Regions from separate parts of the Arthrobacter sp. K410C genome, predicted to be linked through region 3. Evidence: riboswitches for the same ligand, from Rfam matches in the RefSeq annotation. Region 3 holds a riboswitch; each other region holds the start of a gene.
The links. Region 3 has a riboswitch for S-adenosylmethionine ahead of AC5RU7_RS01470 (aminotransferase class V-fold PLP-dependent enzyme). Riboswitches for the same ligand answer to the same signal wherever they lie in the genome.

Region 1 (7,030 bases), on a different contig from region 3:
AGCAGGAACAGGATGATGCCCACAAACGGGACAAAGAAGATGCCCAGCAGCCACGCCATCGCAGTGGTGGGCCTCCGGTTTCCGGGGATGATCCCAACGGCGAGCACCCTGATGACCAGGTCGGCGACGCCGAGCACCACCACCACCCACATCGGTGCGGTGCCGGCAAGCGAAAATGGCCACAACAACGGAAAAACCCCCGGGCTCACGGGCTCCCGGCGGACGGATTCCGGCCGGGGCACTCAGCCCAGCTTATCGGCGTGGCGCCGCACTAAGCTGGAGCCATGACGTCACCTGCTTCCGTGGTTCTTGTTTTCCTTGATCCTGCTTTCCCGAACGGCCGGCTGGCCGACGCGTCCCAGCCGCAGCTGCTGGTCACGGACCAAGGTGCCACCCGCGGTGACGGGGCGTTCGAGACTATGCTCGCCGTCGGCGGCAACGTCCGGAAAATCCAGGCGCACCTGGACCGCCTGGACGGTTCCGGGGAAGCACTGGACCTCGCGATCCCGGGGCAGGACCAGTGGCGCCGGGCCATTGCCGCCGCCATTGCCGAACACCGTTCCCAGCACCCTCCTGTTTCGGGCGGCGATGATGAACTGGTGGTCAAGCTGGTGGTGACCCGCGGGGCTGAGGGCGCCGCTGCCCCCACCGCGTGGGTCCAGGTTTCGCCAGTGGGAACGGCCGCCCGCCGCCAGCGTGAGACCGGCATCGATGTCATCCTCCTTGACCGCGGCTATGACAGTGATGCCGCAGAGCGCGCCCCGTGGCTGCTGCTCGGCGCCAAGACCCTCTCCTATGCCGTCAACATGGCGGCGCTCCGCCACGCCCACAAGCAGGGCGCCGACGACGTCATTTTCATCTCCTCCGATGGCCGGGTCCTGGAGGGTCCCACGTCCACGGTGCTCCTTGCCCACGTGGACAAGTCCGACGGCGGCACAACAGTCAAGCGCCTCGTCACACCGCAGCTGGACAGCGGAATCCTGGCGGGGACTTCCCAGGGAGCGCTGTTCAGGGCCGCCAGGGAAGCAGGCTGGGAACTGGGGTACGGGCCGCTGGTGCCGCAGGACCTGCTGGACGCCGACGCCGTGTGGCTGATCTCCAGCGTGCGCCTGCTCGCGCCCGTCAACCGGATTGACGGGCAGGAGATCGGGACGCCGTCGCTCCAGAAGGAGCTGACCGCTGAGCTGAGTGAACTTTTCGCCGGCATTCAGTAAAGTGCTGTTCCCCCGGCCGGCCGGCCCGTAGGGTGTGGTTCATGGATTCACGCGCGCCGCAGCCAGATGACAACCTGACCTTCGACGAGTGCTGGGAACTCCTGGCCGCCGACACCCTGGGCCGCCTTGCCCTGGTGGTGGACGGCCATCCGGAGATTTTCCCCATCAACTACTTGGTTTACCGCCGCAGCATCACTTTCCGCACGTCCGGGGTGACCAAATTGTGGGGGGCCGCCCAGGAGCGCCCGGCCGCCCTGGAAATCGACGGCTACGATCCGCACACAGAGGAAGCTTGGAGCGTGGTGCTGCGCGGGGACACCGAAATCATGGAAGACCAGGCGGAAAAGGACGCCGTGGACGCGTTGGGGTTGGAGCCTTGGCAGCCCGGAGAGAAGAGCCACTACATCCGGATTTCCCCGCGGGCCCTGACCGGCCGCCGCTTCAGGGTGGCCCGTCCGGACATCTGGAACACCCGACTGCAGGACCGGCGGCGGGCCTCGTTCGAATAGCCCGCTTCGCTAAGACAGGTGGCATTGAAAGCGGTGTTCCAGCGAGTTAATCAAGACGCTTGCCGGATGCTTAGTCTACGCGTAGAGTCTACACTGTAGATGGGCGTCCATCCCGCGTGGGGTCCTCCTTTCTTGAAGGACCCAGTTCCACTCCATTGCCCCGTGCACGGCATGTGAGGTCTGTTGCTGTAGCCGAACGGCAGCGCCACCGCACTTAGCGAAGGGAAGCCGTCATGGCACATTCGCAGTTCGACATCTTTCTCCGTGAAGCTACCTACCTGGACCAAACCTCCGAACACAGCCTGGACCGTGACCGCCTGTACGGGCTTTACACCAGCTGGTGCTTCATCAATCAGCAGGCACTCAGTCCGGAGGACAGCTTCTGGGCTGGCATGCGCGACAGGATCAGCCCGGACCGCACCGGCCTCCAAATGAAGGGCCCCGCGGCCACGGACTACATCATGGCCAGTTACCCGGGCCTGGTCTAGGAGAACCAGGCCCAGGACACAAGGGCGGCGTGTACCGAGGGCAAGGGCCAGCGGTTCCCGCCGCTTTTTTATGTCTCGAACAGCCGCCGGTGCCCGGTGCCAGCTCCTACGTAGGAATGATCCGGAAAAGGAACTTCGTCCGGACCATCACCCACAGCAGCCCCAGCACCGCGGCGTAGGCAGCCGTGTTCAGCAGGACGTTCTCCTGCTGCAGGGCCGGGATGTTCGCCACCACGGCAATCAGCACCACGTGCATGATGAACACGTACAGCGTCGCGCGGCCCAGCGGAATCAGGAACCAGCCCAAAGCCCGCTGCACCGGCTTCCAGTACGCGGTGAGGAATGCGTAGGCAGCGACCACCAGGACCAGGACGTTGAGGAGCCGGCCGGGTGCCAGGTAGGTCCGTGCAAAGAGGGCGTCGTAGACCGTCCGGTACAGGGTGTCCGGGACAATGGCCAGCCGGACGTCGAAGCCGTTGGCAAGATAGGGGTTCCCCCAGGACAGGAAAGCCAGCAGGAACGCGAGCGCCGTGCAGGCGGCCACCACCCATGTCCGCGCCGAAAGCCAGTCGACAATACTGCGCCGGTGGAATCCGGCCACCAGGCCGAGCACGAACAGCACCTGCCACACGAGCAGCGGGAACGAGTCCTCGAACTGCGACGGCAGGAGCCGGAAGCGCGTGGCGGCGCCGACGGCGTAGACCGCCAGGGTGCCGGCCAGCACCCACACGGCCTTGCCCCGGTTGAGGGCGGCAAGAATAAAGGGGCTGGCCAGCAGCAGCACCACGTACAGCCCCATCACGTTGAACTGCCACGGACCGAACTGCAGCAGCAGGACGGCGGGGAGGACCTGGGCCGGCACCGGGAACTGGAAGAGTTGCTCCATTCCTGCATAAAGGTCGTAGGTGCGCCCGGCGCCGTCGTGCCCTGCCCCGCCGGTCCCCTGGTCCACGAAGGTGGTTAGCGCGTCGATGCGGAAAACCGGCAGCAGCGAAGCCAGGAAGACGCCCACGAGGACTATCAGTGCAGTCAGGTAGAGCTTGCCGGCGCGTCGGGACGTCAGGTCCACGACGGTTCCAAAATCGTCTTTCACCCGGGGCCCGTAGACCATGCCCACCACTAGACCGGAGAAGAGGACAAACAGTTCGGCACCCGAAACGAAGCCCACCGCCTCCTGGGTCAGGAGCTGGAACAGGGACGTCATGCCCAGGTGGTTGACCACGACAAACACGATGGCCAGTCCGCGCAGCAGGTCCACGCGCGAATCCCTGCCGGACGGGTCCGTGTAACCCCAAGCTGTTGCGGCGTGAACGCGCCGCGGAATCTGCCAGAGGGCCACCAGGAGGATGACGAGTGCGGCCCATACTGTCCAGGCGGCAGCCCCGGCCAGCGTGTTTGCCCGGACATAGTCGCTGCCGCCGGTGGACACCTCCGTGACGGGACCGGTCACCAAGGGCGAGGCCTCCAGCCGGTCCAGCGCCGCCCGGGCGATCTCCGGGCTGCCGGTCAGGAGCCAGTCGATGCTGGCCACGCCGGTGTCCCTGGTGCTGGTGCGCTCGTCCCAGACCACCGCGGACGTCCTGCCAAACTCTGCCGACGTGGCAGTGCCCACCACCTGGTCCCACCAGCCGGTCTTGATCTCAGCCTCGGACGCGCCGCCGGACGCGGGGCTGTAGAAGGCGGCGGTCTGCAGCAGGAACGGCTTGGCCCGCTCCTCGGCATAGGTGGCGTAGAAGTTTTCGCCGCCCGAGGCCGTCAGCATGTCCTCCAGCTCACCGGCGCGCGGAACGGTATTGACTGCGGCGCCACCGGCGGTATCGTCATGGAAAGCCGTCAGGCCAACCCAGTCCACGGCATCATCACCCGGATAGTACGGTTCGTAGGCGCTGTCAGACCCGTTCCAGGCACCGTCGCCGTTGGTATCCAGCAAGGCGAAACCGTCGCTTCCGCGGGCCGGCGCGTTCCGGTTCCGGTCAAAGGGGTAGTCCTTGCCCAGGTACGGCTCCCAGACCATAACCGTCCGGCCGTTGCCGGAATCCCCAAATGCCGCGGAGACAGCCTGGAACGCCTTCCGGTATTCGGCCGGCTGCTGGCCCCACTCCACCCAGGAGGCGTTCATGTCCGGGGCAAACCGCACCAGCACCTGCCCATGGAACTGCGCGGTAAGCCGTCTGATTTCCCCGGCGAATGACTCGGCTGCCGTGGCGTCTATCTGCTCCAGCGGCACCGTGGGCTTGACCGTGAGCATGGCGTGGGCGCCCTGGAGCGAGGACTGTTCAAGGAATCCCTTGATGTCGTTCTGCTCGGAGGAACGGTAGGGAAAAGCGATGTCGTGTCCATAGACAGCCGGTGACGCTCCCAGCCGCTCGGCAAACCCTGCAGCGGTGTCCTCGCCCCATTCCAGGACGACGCCGAGCAGCGGCTTGCCCGCGTCCGGTGCGGGTTCGGCTGCCCGGGCCGCCCCCGCCGGCAGGACCGCAGTCACATACGCAACAGCAAGTACGGCAAGGAACGCCCAGGCCACGCGAAGACGGGGGGCCAGGGCCGGACGGGGGCGGCGGCAGGGCGTGGCTGTTCGCATGTTCAAGGGACCCCCAGTGCTGATCTTTCACGGCGGGGCGCTGCCCCCCAAGAACTGTATCGGGCCGTCGCGCCGGGATGGGAAAGAAAGACCCGCCCACCTGCGGTGATACCGCCGTCGGCCGTTCACCGGTGACGGCACCGCCTCGCCGCCTTCGGCAGCGTTTCCGCTTCAGTTACGCAACATGACGACGACGGCGATGCGGCCGCCGGTGCCAGATGTTACGTTTTTGGGGAGTAATGAGTACCGGCGCCAAGCCCTGACTGGCCGGTCGGCAACCCTCCTTCCGCGGCGGGGTGCCTCAGGTGAATACTCGGCATATCGACCGATTCGAGCTGCAAGCGTGAGAGAAGGAGATCCGTCGTGTCCGACGCCCCCGAAGAAAAGTTGTCCTACCGCCTCATCAGCGGCCCGGACAACCGTGAATTCTGTGAGCGGATCTCAACCGCACTCGCCGAAGGCTACGTCCTGCACGGAAGCCCGGCGGCAGCCTTCAACGGCACCAGCGTCATCGTGGCCCAGGCCGTGGTCCTGCCGGCCGCCATCGCATCGGCGGACGCCGCCGTCGCCACCGCTGTTGACGACCTGGAAGCAGCCAGCGAGGACCTCGAGTTCGACGGCGAGGGCCACGCATGAGCTACGCGGGAGACCTGACGCCGGAGGAAGCCTGGGCCAAGCTTGAGCAGGGCGCCATCCTGGTGGACGTGCGCACCGAGGGCGAATGGGCGCACATCGGCATTCCGGACACCAAGGCCACGGACAACGATCCACTGTTCATCCAGTGGACATTCCCCGGCGGCATTCCCAACCCGGATTTCCTGAAGGACCTGAGCCAGCAGGCGCCGGAGGATTCCAACACGGAGCTGGTGTTCATCTGCCGCTCCGGCCAGCGCTCCATCTCCGCCGCCATCGCCGCGACGCAGGCCGGCTTCACCTCCTACAACGTCCTGGAGGGGTTCGAAGGCGACCCGGACCGCTACGGCGAACGGACCGTCAATGGCTGGAAGAACCGCGGCCTGCCGACCAACCTGGGAAAGAACTAAGTGACCTTCAATAATGACGCCGCCGGCTGGAGCCCCGACACCCAGGCCGTCCGCGGCGGGCTGGACCGCACCAACTTCCAGGAAACGTCCGAAGCGGTGTTCCTGAACTCGGGTTTCGTCTACGAATCCGCCGCTGCTGCGGAACGCGCCTTCACCGGCGAGGATGAGCGCTTCGTCTACTCCCGGTACGGCAACCCCTCCGTGGCGACCTTCCAGGAGCGGCTCCGGCTGCTCGAAGGAACGGAGGCGTGCTTTGCCACCGCGTCCGGCATGTCCGCCGTGTTCACCGCCCTGGGCGCCCTGCTCGCTGCCGGGGACCGCGTGGTGGCCGCCCGTTCGCTCTTTGGTTCCTGCTTCGTCATCCTCAACGAAATCCTGCCGCGGTGGGGCGTGGAGACCGTCTTTGTGGACGGTCCGGACCTGGAGCAGTGGCGCGCCGCCCTGTCCCAGCCCACAACCGCCGTCTTCTTCGAGTCTCCGTCCAACCCGATGCAGGAGATCGTGGACATCGCCGCGGTCAGCGAACTTGCGCACGCTGCCGGGGCCACCGTCGTCGTCGACAACGTCTTTGCCACTCCCCTGCTCCAACGCTGCGGCCAGCTGGGCGCGGACGTCATCGTCTACTCCGGCACCAAGCACATTGACGGCCAGGGCCGGGTGATGGGCGGTGCCATCCTGGGCACCAAGGAGTACATCGAGGGTCCGGTCAAGCAGCTGATGCGCCACACCGGCCCGTCGCTTTCGCCGTTCAACGCGTGGGTGTTGACCAAAGGCCTGGAGACCATGGCGCTGCGTGTCAACCACTCCTCCACAACAGCCCTCCGGCTCGCCGAATGGCTGGAGCAGCAGCCTGCCGTGAGCTGGGTGAAGTACCCGCTGCTGAAGTCGCACCCGCAGTACGAACTTGCTGCCAGGCAGATGCGCGCCGGCGGCACGGTGCTCACCCTGGAGCTCGCTCCGTCCGGCGGCCGCTCGGGCAAGGAAGCCGCTTTCGCCCTGCTGGACGGGCTGCGGATCATCGATATCTCCAACAACCTGGGCGATTCGAAATCCCTGATTACGCACCCAGCCACCACCACGCACCGTGCGATGGGGCCGGAGGGACGGGCTGCCATCGGCCTCAGCGACGGCGTGGTGCGCCTGTCCGTTGGGCTCGAGGACGCCGACGACCTGATCCGCGACCTCGAACAGGCGC
Region 2 (7,030 bases), on a different contig from region 3:
CTGGCGCGAGGCGGTCCAGCCCAACACCAAGCTCTTCTTTGCCGAAGTGGTGTCCAACCCGCGGCAGGACGTGCTGGACATCGAGGGCGTCTCCCGCACCGCCCACGAGGCCGGCGTGCCCCTGATCGTGGACAACACGCTGTCCACGCCATACCTGATCCGGCCGCTGGAATGGGGCGCGGACATCGTGGTCCACTCGGCCACCAAGTACCTGGGCGGCCACGGCGCCGCGATCGCCGGCGTCATCGTTGATTCGGGCAAGTTCGACTTCAGCAAGGACCCCGGACGCTTCCCCGGCTTCAACACCCCGGACCCCACCTACAACGGCCTGGTGTACGGCCGCGACCTGGGCGAGGGCGGGGCGCTGGGGGCCAACCTGTCCTACATCCTCAAGGCCCGGGTCCAGCTCCTGCGCGACCTCGGTTCCGCCGTTTCGCCTTTCAACGCCTTCCTGATCTCGCAGGGCCTGGAGACCCTGAGCCTGCGCGTGGAGCGCCATGTGGCCAACGCCGGGGAGGTGGCGCGGTGGCTGGAAGCAAGGGACGACGTCGAATCCGTCGCCTACGCCGGGCTGCCCTCCAGCCCCTGGTACGAGCGCGGCCGCAAGTACGGACCCAGGGGTACCGGCGCCATTGTCGCCTTCAACCTGGCCGGCGGTGCCGAGGCGGGCAAGCGGTTCGTGGACGCCCTGGAGCTGCACTCGCACGTGGCCAACATTGGGGACGTCCGCTCGCTGGTCATCCACCCGGCGTCGACGACCCACAGCCAGCTGTCACCGGAGCAGCAGGCGGCGGCCGGCGTCGCTCCGGGACTGGTCCGCCTCTCCGTCGGCCTGGAGCACATCGACGATATCCTCGCCGACCTTGAAGCCGGGTTCCGTGCCGCCAAGGAGGCGCAGGGCGCCTGAGCGGACGGTCCGGGGACCAGGGCCCGACGGCGGGTGGCCGGCCTGCGTGCGCAAAGCCGGGGAAGTCACAACCAGTCACACTCTTGGCCCGGGCCGGGTGGTGTTTCGTACACTCGAACCAGGTCATGAGTGCCAGTGACAGCCCCGGCTTGCTGGCCGGCAACCCTCCTTCCGCGGTGGGGTGCCCCGGGTGAAGACCTGGCCTGCCGGTCATTCCGCCGGTGGGCAAGCGCGTAGAAGAGGTCTTGCCATGACGGTTACCGTCACCCCTACCACCGTTCCCGAGCACGGAATTGTCCGCTACGCCTCCATCGGGGGCCTGGAACTGGAAGCCGGCGGCTACCTGCCGGACGTCACGCTCGCCTACGAAACGTGGGGCACGCTCAACGCGGACGGCAGCAATGCCATCCTCATCGAGCACGCCCTGACCGGCAGCACCCATGTCACCCGCGGCGACAGCGACGAACCCGGCTGGTGGGAACAGCTCGCCGGCCCCGGTGCCCCCGTGGACACGGACCGGTTCTTCGTGGTGTCCATCAACATTGTGGGCGGCTGCTACGGGTCCACCGGGCCGTCGTCGCCCGCCCCGGACGGGACACCCTGGGGTTCCCGCTTCCCCCTGGTGACATTGCGGGACAGCACCGTGGCCGAAGCCCGGCTGGCAGACCAGCTCGGCATCGGCAGTTGGTACGCAGTCCTAGGGGGTTCCCTGGGCGGTGCCCGCGCCTTGGAATGGGCCATCACCTACCCGGAGCGGGTGCAGCGCTGCGCCGTGATTTCCGTGGGCGCCGCCAGCACGGCAGAGCAAATCGCGTTTGCCCAGGCACAGACCCTTGCCATTCGCCAGGACCCCAACTTCAACGGCGGCGACTACTACGGCGGCCCGTTCCCCGAGGAAGGCCTGGCCTTGGCGCGGCGCATCGCGCACATCACCTACCGCTCCGCCGCCGAGCTGGAGGGCAGGTTCGGCCGGGAGCCCCAGGCCCCGGAATCACCGCTGCAGGCTGACTGCCTGTCGGGCCGCGGCCGCTACCAGGTGGAGAGCTACCTGGACCACCAGGGCAACAAGCTGGTCCAGCGCTTCGACGCCAACAGCTACATCGCCATCACCGAGGCGCTGATGAGCCACGATGTCTGCAGGGAACGCGGAACGCTGGCCGAAGCGCTGGCCCGTTCCGAAGCCCGGTTCTTCATTGCTGCAGTCGATTCGGACCGGCTCTACTTCCCGTCCCAGTCGCGGGAGCTGGCGCGCGCACTGCCCGGGGACGTGGACGTGCATCTGATCCAAGCGCCGATCGGCCACGACGGCTTCCTGACGGAAATCGGGCAGCTCGGGGACCAGCTCCGCGAGCACCTCCTGCCTTGAACCCCTGCCGAGCCCGCGGTTCCCACCGGGCCGCAGTGCTGGATGTGCATTTTTGCAGATGCTTCCTGCAGTATTCGGCGTTGAGCTCAGCGCGTCACCAGACAATACTCGTGTGAACCTGCAGTTTTGTGGTGCTCACCACAAAACCGCTGTCCGATCCCCATTGTGGTGTCGACGGAGACGCCAAAGGAGTTCACTCATGAGTACGGAACACTCCGCCACACGGCGGCTCGAGGAAACCGATGTTAAGGCCTCAGGGCTGAAGAAAGTCGTCACGGCCTCGATGGCCGGCACGGTGGTCGAATGGTACGAGTTCTTCCTCTACGCATCTGCCGCCACACTGGTGTTCGGCAAAACGTTCTTCCCCAACTCAGGCACGGAACTGGACGGCATCATTGCCGCATTCGTCACCTACGCCGTAGGCTTCGTGGCCCGCCCCATCGGCGGCATCGTCTTTGGCCATTTCGGTGACAAGTTCGGCCGCAAGCAGCTCCTGCAGCTGAGCATCATCCTGGTGGGTGTGGCCACCTTCCTCATGGGCTGCCTGCCCACCTTCGCCCAGATCGGCTACTGGGCTCCCGCCCTCCTGGTGTTCCTGCGCTTCGTGCAGGGCTTCGCTGTCGGCGGTGAGTGGGGCGGCGCCGTGCTGCTGGTGGCAGAGCACAGCCCCAACCAGTCCCGCGGGTTCTGGTCCAGCTGGCCGCAGTCTGCTGTTCCAATGGGCAACCTGCTGGCCACGGGCGTACTGTTCACCCTGTCCTCGACACTGTCCCAGGAAGCCTTCCTCGGCTGGGGCTGGCGCGTGGCGTTCTGGCTGTCCGCCGTCATCGTCATCATCGGCTACTACATCCGCACCAAGGTCCAGGACGCTCCGATCTTCATCGAAGCCCGGAAGGAAGTCACCGCGGAAAAGAAGGGCTACGGTGTTGCCGAAGTCTTCCGCCGCTACCCCCGCGGCGTCTTCACCGCCATGGGGCTCCGGTTCGCCGAAAACATCCTCTACTACCTGGTGGTCACGTTCTCCATCACGTACCTGAAGGTGGTTGTCCAGACGGACACTTCACGGATCCTGCTCCTGCTGCTGGTGGCGCACTTCATCCACTTCTGCGCCGTCCCGCTGGTCGGCAAGCTCTCCGACGCCTTCGGGCGGCGGCCCGTCTACATGGCGGGCGCCATCCTCGGCGGAACCTGGGGCTTCTTCGCCTTCCCCATGATGGACACAGCCAATGACATGGTCATCCTGGCCGCCATCACCATCGGGCTGCTCTTCCACGCGTTGATGTACGCGGGCCAGCCGTCCATCATGGCCGAGATGTTCCCCACCCGGATGCGCTACTCCGGCGTGTCCCTGGGCTACCAAGTGACCTCGATCGTTGCCGGCTCGCTGGCGCCGATCATCGCCACCGCCCTGCTGGGCAACTTCAATTCATCCCTTCCGGTGGCCCTCTACCTCCTGGCCGCCTGCATCGTGACGGCGGTGTCCGTGCTCTTCCTCAAGGAGACCAGGGGCATCTCACTGCATGACGTCGACGCCGCGGATGCCAAGGGCACCGCAGACCTCCTCGCTGCCAGCAAGAAGTAGCACGCAGCCAGGCACCACAGGTAAGGCAGCTGCCCGGGCCCGGATTCCGGGTCCGGGCAGCCGCATGACCACCACCCCCAACCACACCAAGGAACCCCCATGCGAGCCGCTGTCCTTTACAACACCGTTCCCGCGGGAACCAGGTACTCCGACGCCCGCCCCCTGACGGTGGAGGAGCTGGAACGGCCCGAACCGCGGGCAGGCGAGCTGGGAATTTCCATCAAGTATTCGAGCCTGTGCCACTCCGACCTCTCCGTGGTGGACGGTTCGCGCGTCCGGCCCCTGCCGATGGCGCTGGGGCATGAGGCGGTGGGCAGGGTGGCCTCGGTGGGCAGCGGAGTCACCGGTGTCTCCGAGGGCGACCACGTGGTGCTGGTCTTCGTTCCAAGCTGCGGGGACTGCCGCGCCTGCCGGGCAGGCCGGCCCGCCCTGTGTCACCGTGCCGCCGAAGCCAACGGGTCCGGCGACCTCCTGCACGGTGAGGCCGTGCTGCGGACCCGGTCAGGGGAGCGCATCAACCACCACCTTGGCGTGTCGGCTTTCGCAGACTACGCGGTGGTTGCGCGCGAATCGGTCGTGGTGATCGACGACGACGTCCCGGACACGGTTGCCGCGATGTTCGGCTGCGCGGTGCTGACGGGCATGGGCGCGGTCTTCAATACGGCAAAGGTCGACGGCGGGGAGTCGGTAGCCGTGTTTGGCCTCGGCGCCGTCGGCCTGTCGGCAGTCATGGCAGCCCGCATCGCCGGTGCGGGCTCGATCGTCGCCATTGATCCAAACAGGGACAAGCACCAGCTGGCCCTGGACTGTGGTGCCAGCGCTGCGGGTACCCCAGAGGACGCTGCAAGGCTGATTGCAGATGCCGCCGGTGACGGCGTGGATGTTGCCGTGGAGGCAGTGGGCTCCGCCCGTGTCATCGCCTCCTGCCTTGAGCTGGTGACCAGGGGCGGCGCCGTGGTTTCGGTGGGCCTGCCGCATCCGTCCGCGGAACTGGCCGTCCCGGCGCTCCAGTTTGCGGGTGCGGGCAAGCGGCTGCTCGGCTCGTACATGGGCGACGCCGTCCCCGGCCGGGACATCCCGCGCTATCTCGGCTACTGGCGGGACGGCCGGCTGCCGGTGGAACTGCTGCATTCGGACACGCGCCCGCTCGCCGAGATCAATGAGGGCCTGGACGCCCTGGCGGCCGGGAAAGTGGTCCGCCGGCTGTTCCGCCCCTGAATGCTTGCCGCCCGCGGCAGGACTCAGGCGACCAGCAGGTCCTGCCGGGCCGCCACTTCTTCCTTGAGCGCGGCTATGACCGCCTGGACGCGCCCGGACCGCATCGACTCCGGCCGCGCCACTGCCCAGATGGGAAGCTGGCGCTCGAAATCGTGCGGAAGGACGGGGATGAAACCGGGGTCGCGGGCCACCATGAAGTTGGGAAGCAGCCCGATGCCCGCGCCCCTGCGCACAGCCTCCACCTGGGCGAAGATGCTCGTGGCCTGGAAGCTGGATTTCGGCGCGGGCAGCTGCGAGGACCGGTGGCCGAGTTCCGCCACCTGGAGGGCGGATTCGACGTACGACACGAAGCCGTGCTGCCCCACGCCGTCGGGCGTTTCCGGCAGTCCGCGCTGGGCTGCATAGGCGGCGCTGGCGTAAAGCCGGAGGTAGTAGTTGGTAAGGAAAATCGTCTGGGCATTGTTGACGTCGGTTCCGCCCACCACCACTTCCAGGTCAACTCCGGACCGGTTGCGGCTGACCTTGCGGGTTGCGCTGAGCATCTCGATATTCAGAAGGGGATGGCGCTGCTGGAGGCGTACCAGCGCCGGAGCCACGAATTCGGCGCCGAAACCGTCCGACGTGCTGATCCGGACCATGCCGGACAGGGCATCGCGTTCCTGGCCGATGGTGCCGGCAAGCGAGCCCAGCGTTTCCTCGATGGCCTCGGCGGCCGCCACTGCGGAGGCGCCAAGCTCGGTCAGCTCCCAGCCCTGCGGGCTGCGTTCCAGCGTCCTGCCGCCCAGTTGCCGGTCCAATGCCAGGATGCGGCGGGAAATGGTGGTGTGCGTGGTTCCCAGGCTCTCGGCGACGGCGTTGAACCGTCCCAGCCGTGCCACGGTCAGGAGAATCAGCAGGTCGTCTGGGCTGGGAAGCCGGGCCACTGGTGCAACCTTCCGTCAATGTGCATCAGTGCACATACTGTCTGTGATTTTTCCCCTTGATTGCACTCTAACAGCATGTAACCGTTGTCACTGGGCGGTCCGGCCATGGCGGCCGGCCGCAGAGCAAAGGAGCCCGGGCGATGGCAGTAATCGGATGGATTGGACTGGGGAACATGGGCGGGTCCATGTCCGTGAACCTGGCCAAGGCCGGACATGAGGTGCGCGGCTTCGACCTCAACCCCGCAGCCCTTGCCGCCGCGGAGGCCGGCGGGGTCAAGCCCGCCGGCAGCATTGCCGAAGCAGTGGAGGGAGCCGACGCCGTCTTCACCATGCTCCCCAAGGGCGAGCATGCCAGGGCCGTGTACCTGGGCCCGGAAGGAGTGCTGGCCGCCGCAGGTACCAGCACCCTGCTGGTTGATTCCTCCACCATCGACATCGCAGCGGCGCAGGAACTGCACGACGCCGCTGCTGCCGCCGGCTTCCGCTTCGTTGACGCGCCGGTTTCGGGCGGCATGAGCGGGGCGAAGGCCGGGACGCTGACCTTCATGGTGGGCGGGGAGCCGGGAGCGGTGGCGGACGCCACGGAGTACATCCGTCCGATGGCCGCCAACATCATTCCCACCGGCGGCGCCACCACGGGCCAGGCAGCCAAGATCTGCAACAACCTCATGCTGTTCATCAACCTCGCCTCAACGGCTGAGGGTGCCGTGCTGGCAGACCGGCTTGGCCTCGACAAGCAGGTCTTTTGGGACATCGCCTCGGTCTCGTCGGGGGACAGCTGGGCGCTGCGAACCTGGTACCCGGTCCCGGGCGTGGTGGAGACCGCCGCTTCGAACAACGAATTTGCGCCCACGTTCACTACGGAACTGGCCAACAAGGACATTGGGCTGGCCATCAGTGCTGCCGAGGACACCGGCACCCCGCTGGAGCTCGGCAGGCACGTGCAGCAGCTGTTCCAGCGCCTGGTCGACGCGGGGGAAGCCGGCAAGGACTGCTCCATGATCATCAAGCTGGTAGACGGCTCGCTCCGCACC
Region 3 (7,030 bases):
GGCGTAGCCTGCACGGGACTAGGAGGCCGCCGCCGCTCGTTGTGATCGGTAAGGCCCGGTAACGCAACGGAGGTCCGGGCGGGCACAACCAGGAGGTGCGCCGTGGACCAGGCGCGGGAACCGGTCTTCGCCGACGACGGCGAGGTGCTGGATTCATATTCACAGACAGTCATGCGCGTGGCGGCAGCCGTCACCCCACACGTGGCGGCGATTGAGATGACGGCACGGCGCCGCAACGGCAGGATGCGCATGGGGGCCGGATCCGCAGTCCTCTTCACCCAGGACGGCTATCTCCTGACCAACTCCCATGTGGTGGCCGGGACGGAGAGGGGCCATGCGGTCTTCGCCGACGGCAGCCGGATGGAGCTTGAACTGGTGGGCAGCGATCCCTTGTCGGACCTCGCCGTGGTCCATGGCCGGCGTCCGAAAGTTCCGCCCGCTGAATTCGGGGCCGCGGAAACCCTTCGCGTGGGACAACTTGTTGTGGCGGTGGGAAATCCGCTGGGCCTTGCAGGCTCTGTCACGGCGGGCGTCGTGAGCGGCCTCGGCCGTGCCATTCCGGTGTGGTCGGGCAACAACCGCAGGGTCATCGAAGATGTCATCCAGACGGACGCGGCACTGAACCCCGGTAACTCAGGCGGTGCCCTCGCCGATACCCACAGCAGGATTGTGGGCATCAATACGGCAGTCGCGGGCGCAGGGCTGGGGCTGGCGGTTCCGATCAACGCGACCACGCGGCGGATCATCTCCGCCCTGCTTTCCGATGGACGGGTCCGCCGCGCCTACCTGGGCCTGGTCAGCACTCCCATCCGGCTGAACCCCAGCACAGTGATCAGGACGGGCCAGCGGGAAGGGCTGCGGATCGTGGAGGTGCTGCCCGGCTCACCCGCTGACAGGGCGGGCCTGGCAGCGGGAGACATCCTCCTTACGGCGGGCGGCCGGCCCGTCAGCAATGCCGAAAGCCTGCAGCGGCTGCTCTTTGCCGACGCGATCGGCCAGCCGCTGGATCTCGCGGTACTGCGGGACGGTGCCGAGAGCCATCTGGTGGCCGTGCCGGACGAAATGACCAGCAACGGCAACTGAGCCGGGAACAGTGAAGTCCCGCGTCAGCGCCCCGTATCCGGCGCCGCCACGTCGGCGATGCCCACGAAACGCGTCCCGACGCCGTCGAACTCGCTCCGGACGAACCCCGGCGCGGCAGCCGGCACGTCCGCGGGTGAATGATGGTGGCAGACAACGTACGTGAAGTCCGGCCACCATTTCTTGGGACGGGCCGCCTCCTCGTAGCCGCAGACCGCACACTCAAGGTGGACCCACACCGGCCGCTTGCCCGTCCGGTTGGCGCGGGACTGGACCAGCCAAGGCGGCGGGTTGTCCAGGATCGCACCCAGTTCGGCCTCGGTCATCCATTTGGGAAGGCCATGGCGCTGGGCCATTTCCAGCGGCACATCCAGGGCAATTGCCGCGTCACGTCTGCTAATCATCACAGTCCACCATACGGGAGGCATACAAATCAGGACCGGGCCCCGGTGGGGCCGGGCGCCCAAGCGGGCTGAACCAACCGGACCGCACGACTAGGCAGTCAGCGCAATGCCGGCAGCAGCCGCGGCAAATCCGAGCACCAGGTTGCCGGCGATATTGAGGGCTGCCGCGCCGACGCGCGACTCCGCGAAGAGCCGAACGGTGGCCGTGGTCCAGGAACTGAAGGTGGTCAGCCCGCCCGCCAGGCCGGCGGACAGCCCGGCCTGCCAGTCAGGGCTCAGGCCGAGCCCCGCTGCCGCTCCGTGGGACAACCCGATGATGAAGCACCCCGCCACATTCACCAGCAACGTGGCCCACGGCCAGTGCAGCTTTTGGTTCCCGCTGCCGGTTCGGACGCTGCGGGTGGAGCTGTGGTGTGCGAACCAGCTGTCGACGCCAAAGCGGAGGAGTGCCCCCATCACGCCGAAGACGCCCACCATGACCGCGCCGATCATTGCCGGCGGCCCGGAACAGCGTCCACTGGTTGTAGGGTGAGCCGCTTGCCCAGCCGCCACCCCGCTCCTGCGGCAGCCAGGCCTTAGAAGCAGCGATACTGCCAGATAGGCGATCCACACCGGGTGCTGGCCCGCCCGGGCTAGCTGGTCTACGGCGAACACCACGGCGGAGAACGTGGTGAAGGAGCCAAGCAGTCCGGGTCCCAGTCCCGCGCGAAGCCAGAACGCAGTCCGCGGCCGGGCCATCCAGGCAGTGGTCAGCGCGGCCAGGACAAAGCTGCCGGCAACGTTGATGCACAGTGTTGCCCACGGCACCGACGCGGGCTGCTCGGGGAACGCCAGCGTCAGGCCGTACCGGAGTTCGCTGCCAACCAGGCCGCCGACGGCAACAGCCAGCCATGCCCGCCAGACGGGCGCCGGTCCCACGTCAGCTGTCTCCCAGCAGGCAGCCTGGATGGGGATGGTCGCTGTGGACCCAGAGGGCTGAGGTGATCTCGTCCGCCAGATCGTAATCCCTGGTCCGCCCGGAGTTCCGGATCCGCACCATCAGGGCACCGCCGAACGGCCGGCGTCCCACCACCTCTACCTCGGCGTCAAGGTCGATCTCCTCGGCGGACAGATAGCGGAGCAGGTCCGGGTTATCGTCACTGATCCGCGTAATCCTGCCGGTGTGGCCCTTATCCAGCTCGCCCATCAGGTGCGCCCTGGGCATCAGCACCTTGCCGTCCGCCGTGGGAATAGGATCCCCGTGCGGGTCCCGGCTGGGATCGCCGAGCTTGGCGGCGACGCGCTCAATGAAAGTGTCTGATACTGCGTGCTCGAGCAGTTCGGCCTCGTCGTGGACCTCATCCCAGCTGTATCCAAGCTGCTGGACCAGGTAGGTTTCGATCAGCCGGTGGCGCCGCACCATGGACAAGGCAAGCCGCAGTCCCGCGTCCGTAAGGGTAATGGCGCTGTACGGCTTGTGGTCAACAAGGCCCTGGTCCTTGAGCTTGCGGACCATTTCCGACACGGACGAATTGGCAACGCCCAGCCTTTGGGCCAGCTGCGAGGACGTGATGGGCTTGTCCTGCCATTCAGTGAAAGAGTAGATGACCTTGACGTAGTCCTCAATGGAGGAGGAGGGCGCGCTGGTCTTCACAGGACCAAGCCTACCGGGTGCCCAGGGAGCGCGGCGGAACCGCTCATACTTTGACTGCCCGCCACGACAACGTCAGGTACGGCAGCCCGATGTCCTCGTCCGCGGCATGTCCCAGGTGCTCATGCAGGTACCAGTCAAGGTTGGCGAGGACCTTGGCACGGGTGGCATCACCTGCCCGGAGGTAATAGCTGCGCGATTTGGTCAGTTCGATCAGGTCCTCGGTGCTGACGGTGTCCTGCCAGTGCGTCACGTGGCTTTCCAGCTCACCGAATTCCGGGCCCACCACCGGCCGGTGGCCGGGCTTGTAGACGTCCCCGGCGTGCATGATCCGCGAGAGCCGGTGCACCCAGGGGACGGTGGTGTCCAGTTGGTTCCAGACAAGCCCGAGTGTGCCGTGCGGACGCAGGACGCGTGCCAGTTCGGTGCTCGCGGTCAGGGGATCGCACCAGTGCCAGGCCTGGGCAACGGTGACGACGTCGAAGGCGGACGACGGCAGGCCTGTGGCTTCGGCGGTTCCCAGGACCGCGGTGGCGCCGGGATAGTGTGCCTTCAGCTGGTCCAGCATGTCGGCGGAGGGGTCGACGGCGGTGACGGCCAGCCCGCGTTCCAGCAGCAGTTCGGTGAACTTGCCGGTTCCTGCCCCGGCGTCGAGCGCATCCCTCGCGCCCGCGGGGATGAGCCAATTGGCAGAGTCGGCGGGATAACCGGGCCGGACCCGCTGATAGTGCCTACCGCCCTGCTGGAAACTCTTGCCCAGCTCCCGGCGCCGCCCGAGATCCAGCTTTGGGCCACCCCGAACCACGTGCGGCCTCCTTCAGTCAATGCCCTGCGGTACCTTCCGAATTTACCGCATCTGCCGGATGGGTCAGTCGTCGGTGCAGGGAGCAGCGCCGGCGGTCCCAGGCGTGTTTGGGGCCCAGTGCGGGTAGGTGCGGGTGTCATTGGCGGGAACCCACCGCCCTGAGTCCACCACGTAGTCCCAGCCGAGCCCGTCACGGCGCAGCTTGGCGATGCCGGCCAGGAGCCGCTGGGCATCCTCCAGCCGGGAACCGACGCCGAAGCTGGCGCGGAGCGAACCCGAAGGCAGGCCCAGCCGCTTCAGCAGGGGGTGTGCGCAGAAGCGTCCGTCACGCAGGCCCACGCCGTGCTCGGCCGACAGGTACGCAGCCACGAGGCCTGCGTCGTAGCCCTCAACCGAGAAGTTGACCACGCCGATGGTGTCGGTGTCCGGGTTGGTGTCCTTGAAGATCTGGTGCACTGTGACGCCGTCGATCTCCTGGAGGCCCTCCACCAGGAAGCAACGGATGGCGGATTCGTGGGCGTGCCAGCGTTCCTGGTCCAGGCCCGCGATGACCTGGGTGGCCTTGGCCAGGGTGGCGGCACCCAGGACGTTGGGGGAGCCGCCCTCGTGGCGGGCCGGGCCGGTGGCCCAGCTGACGCCGTCGAGCCTGGCCTCCTTGACCGCGCCGCCGCCGGCGAGGTGCGGGGTTCCGGCGTCGAGCCAGTCCGGCCGTCCCACCAGGACGCCTGCGCCGAAGGGCGCGTACAGCTTGTGGCCGGAGAAGGCGACGTAATCGACGTCGTCCGCGCTGATGTTGATGCGGCGGTGCGGCGCCAGCTGGGCCGCGTCCACCACGATGCGGGCCCCGTGCTGGTGGGCCAGGGCCGCAAGGGCGCGGACCGGGAGGATTTCGCCCGTGACGTTGGAGGCGCCGGTGATGGCCAGCAGGCTGACGCCGCCCTGTTCCAGCTCTGCACGTACGGCGTCGATGGTTCCCGCGATGGTGTCGGCGGCAACAATGCTGCGGTGGGGAACGCCCTGCCACGGCAGCAGGTTGGCGTGGTGCTCAATGTCCAGGTACAGGACGTCGCCGGCGGGCTGGCCGCCGTTGAGGGGCAGGCAGCCGGCCAGCAGGTTGAGCGAGTCCGTGGTGTTCCGCGTGAAGATGACGGAGTCGTTCGGGCGGCCGCCCACAAAGTCGCGGACGATGCTGCGGGCGTTTTCGTAGACCGAGGTGCTGATCTGGGACGCGTAGCCGGCACCGCGGTGGACACTGGCATAGAAAGGCAGGATCTCGTTGAGGTAGGCGGACACCACCGAGAGGGCGGGGGCGGAGGCGCCATAGTCAAGGTTGGCGTAGCGGATATGGCCGCCGGAAATCAGCGGTGCCTGGATTTCTGCGCCGGTGACGGCGGCGAGAGGCCGGCCGGCCAGTGCCTGCCGTCCGTCAAACACGGAATCAGCGGTGATGGCGGCGTTGGGGGAGACGGTGGCAGTTGTCACAGAGACCTCACTTCAAAACAGGACTCCGCTATCAAGGGAATCCGCGCTTGCCGCATCCGCTCCGGACCGGCCTGGTCGTCACCCGGGGCACCCCACCGCGAATGGAGGGTTGCCGGCCAGCAAACCGGGGTTTTGCGCTGGCACTCGTGACCTGGTTAAGAGCGTAGAACATGGGGCGGCCAGGATTGAAGCCGGCGCAATTGTTAAGGCCTTTGTTACGCGGGAATGGAAAACAGGCTTTTCGGCGAAGAAGACGACGGCGGACACCTCCTTCTGGAGGTAACCGCCGTCGTTTGTTCGGTTGCAGGGGGCTTTAGAGCAGGTCGTCAAGGTACGGGTTCAACCGCTGCAGCACCTCCGAGTGCAGGATGGAGTTGGTGGCCAATGCGTTCCCGCCGAACGGGCCATCCTCGCCCTCAAGCGATGTGAACCGCCCACCCGCCTCCACCACAATCGGCACCAATGCAGCCATGTCGTACAGATTGAGCTCGGGTTCGCAGGCGATGTCCACCGAGCCCTCTGCCACCATGCAGTAGGACCAGAAGTCACCGAAGGCACGGGTCCGCCACACATCCTCGGTAAGGCCGAGGAACTCGTCCAGGTTTCCCCGTTCCTTCCAGCCGGAGAGGCTTGAATAGGACAGTGAGGCGTCGGACAGGCTGGAGACGTCGGACACCCGCAGCCGGGTAGCCGCGGCAAGGGAACGGCCCATGTAGGCACCCATGCCCTTGGCCGCCCACCAGCGCTTGCCCAAGGCTGGAGCGCTCACGACGCCGACCACCGGCTCGCCCTCGTCAACGAGGGCAATAAGGGTGGCCCACACGGGGACGCCACGGACAAAGTTCTTGGTTCCGTCGATGGGGTCGATGATCCAGCGGCGCGAGCCGTGGCCGGTACTGCCGAACTCCTCACCGAGCACTGCGTCGCGGGGGCGGGAGCGGGAGAGCTGGCCGCGGATGGCTTCCTCGGCGGCCTTGTCCGCGTCGGTGACCGGCGTCAGGTCGGGCTTGGTCTCCACATGGAGGTCCAGTGCCTTGAAGCGGCTCATGGTCTGGTCATCCACGGAGTCGGCCAGGACATGGGCCAGGCGCAGGTCATCGTTGTAGCTCGAAGCGGGTTGGATCATGGTTCCAAACTACCGTCTGCAGGCTGTTCTGCTGGGAGATCGGCTTTGTCAGTTGACGCTGCCGAGCTCCTTTGCCTCCTGAGCATCCTCCCGCGGATCCGCTCCGAGCAACCGGCGCAAGGACGCCAGCCGAGCCTCTCCGGTCGGGCCCGCGTGGCCTTCCACCACCCAGGCATCCAGGCCGCAGTTAACGGCTGTTGCCGTGTGCTTGCAGCCGCGTTCGCAGGCATCGGTGCCGGGGGAGAGGTCCGGGAAGGACCGCAGGATCCGGTCCGGGTCCACATGCGCCAGGCCAAAGGAGCGGATGCCGGGGGTGTCGATGATCCAGCTGCCCGGCGGTGCGTCAACCAGCCGCAGGGCCAGTGCTGACGATGACGTGTGCCGGCCCCTGCCGGTGACCGCGTTGACGCCGCCGGTGGCACGTTCGGCTCCCGTGAGCGCGTTGACCATTGTTGACTTGCCGACGCCGGAGTGTCCCAGCATGACGGTGACCTTGCCGTCCA

Region 1: another riboswitch for S-adenosylmethionine. It lies ahead of AC5RU7_RS15965 (DUF1737 domain-containing protein); the one in region 3 lies ahead of AC5RU7_RS01470 (aminotransferase class V-fold PLP-dependent enzyme).
Region 2: another riboswitch for S-adenosylmethionine. It lies ahead of metX (homoserine O-acetyltransferase MetX); the one in region 3 lies ahead of AC5RU7_RS01470 (aminotransferase class V-fold PLP-dependent enzyme).

Annotation. Positions count from the first base shown of each region.
Region 1 is NZ_JBNHFJ010000012.1:54,786-61,815, reverse strand. It holds gene cls (cardiolipin synthase) at 1-152, opposite strand, end outside; gene AC5RU7_RS15985 (aminodeoxychorismate lyase) at 285-1,214, shown strand; gene AC5RU7_RS15980 (pyridoxamine 5'-phosphate oxidase family protein) at 1,256-1,723, shown strand; gene AC5RU7_RS15975 (hypothetical protein) at 1,957-2,211, shown strand; gene opgC (OpgC domain-containing protein) at 2,318-4,792, opposite strand; SAM riboswitch class IV at 5,028-5,142, shown strand; gene AC5RU7_RS15965 (DUF1737 domain-containing protein) at 5,156-5,428, shown strand; gene AC5RU7_RS15960 (rhodanese-like domain-containing protein) at 5,425-5,835, shown strand; gene AC5RU7_RS15955 (O-succinylhomoserine sulfhydrylase) at 5,836-7,030, shown strand, end outside.
Region 2 is NZ_JBNHFJ010000002.1:226,225-233,254, forward strand. It holds gene AC5RU7_RS05930 (bifunctional o-acetylhomoserine/o-acetylserine sulfhydrylase) at 1-907, shown strand, start outside; SAM riboswitch class IV at 1,029-1,145, shown strand; gene metX (homoserine O-acetyltransferase MetX) at 1,158-2,273, shown strand; gene AC5RU7_RS05940 (MFS transporter) at 2,473-3,855, shown strand; gene AC5RU7_RS05945 (alcohol dehydrogenase catalytic domain-containing protein) at 3,955-5,073, shown strand; gene AC5RU7_RS05950 (LysR family transcriptional regulator) at 5,097-5,996, opposite strand; gene mmsB (3-hydroxyisobutyrate dehydrogenase) at 6,137-7,030, shown strand, end outside.
Region 3 is NZ_JBNHFJ010000001.1:302,154-309,183, reverse strand. It holds gene AC5RU7_RS01500 (S1C family serine protease) at 103-1,083, shown strand; gene AC5RU7_RS01495 (hypothetical protein) at 1,107-1,484, opposite strand; gene AC5RU7_RS01490 (fluoride efflux transporter FluC) at 1,575-1,976, opposite strand; partial or broken gene AC5RU7_RS01485 (fluoride efflux transporter FluC) at 2,121-2,402, opposite strand; gene AC5RU7_RS01480 (metal-dependent transcriptional regulator) at 2,404-3,117, opposite strand; gene AC5RU7_RS01475 (class I SAM-dependent methyltransferase) at 3,161-3,919, opposite strand; gene AC5RU7_RS01470 (aminotransferase class V-fold PLP-dependent enzyme) at 3,983-5,401, opposite strand; SAM riboswitch class IV at 5,440-5,553, opposite strand; gene hisN (histidinol-phosphatase) at 5,715-6,527, opposite strand; gene rsgA (ribosome small subunit-dependent GTPase A) at 6,576-7,030, opposite strand, start outside.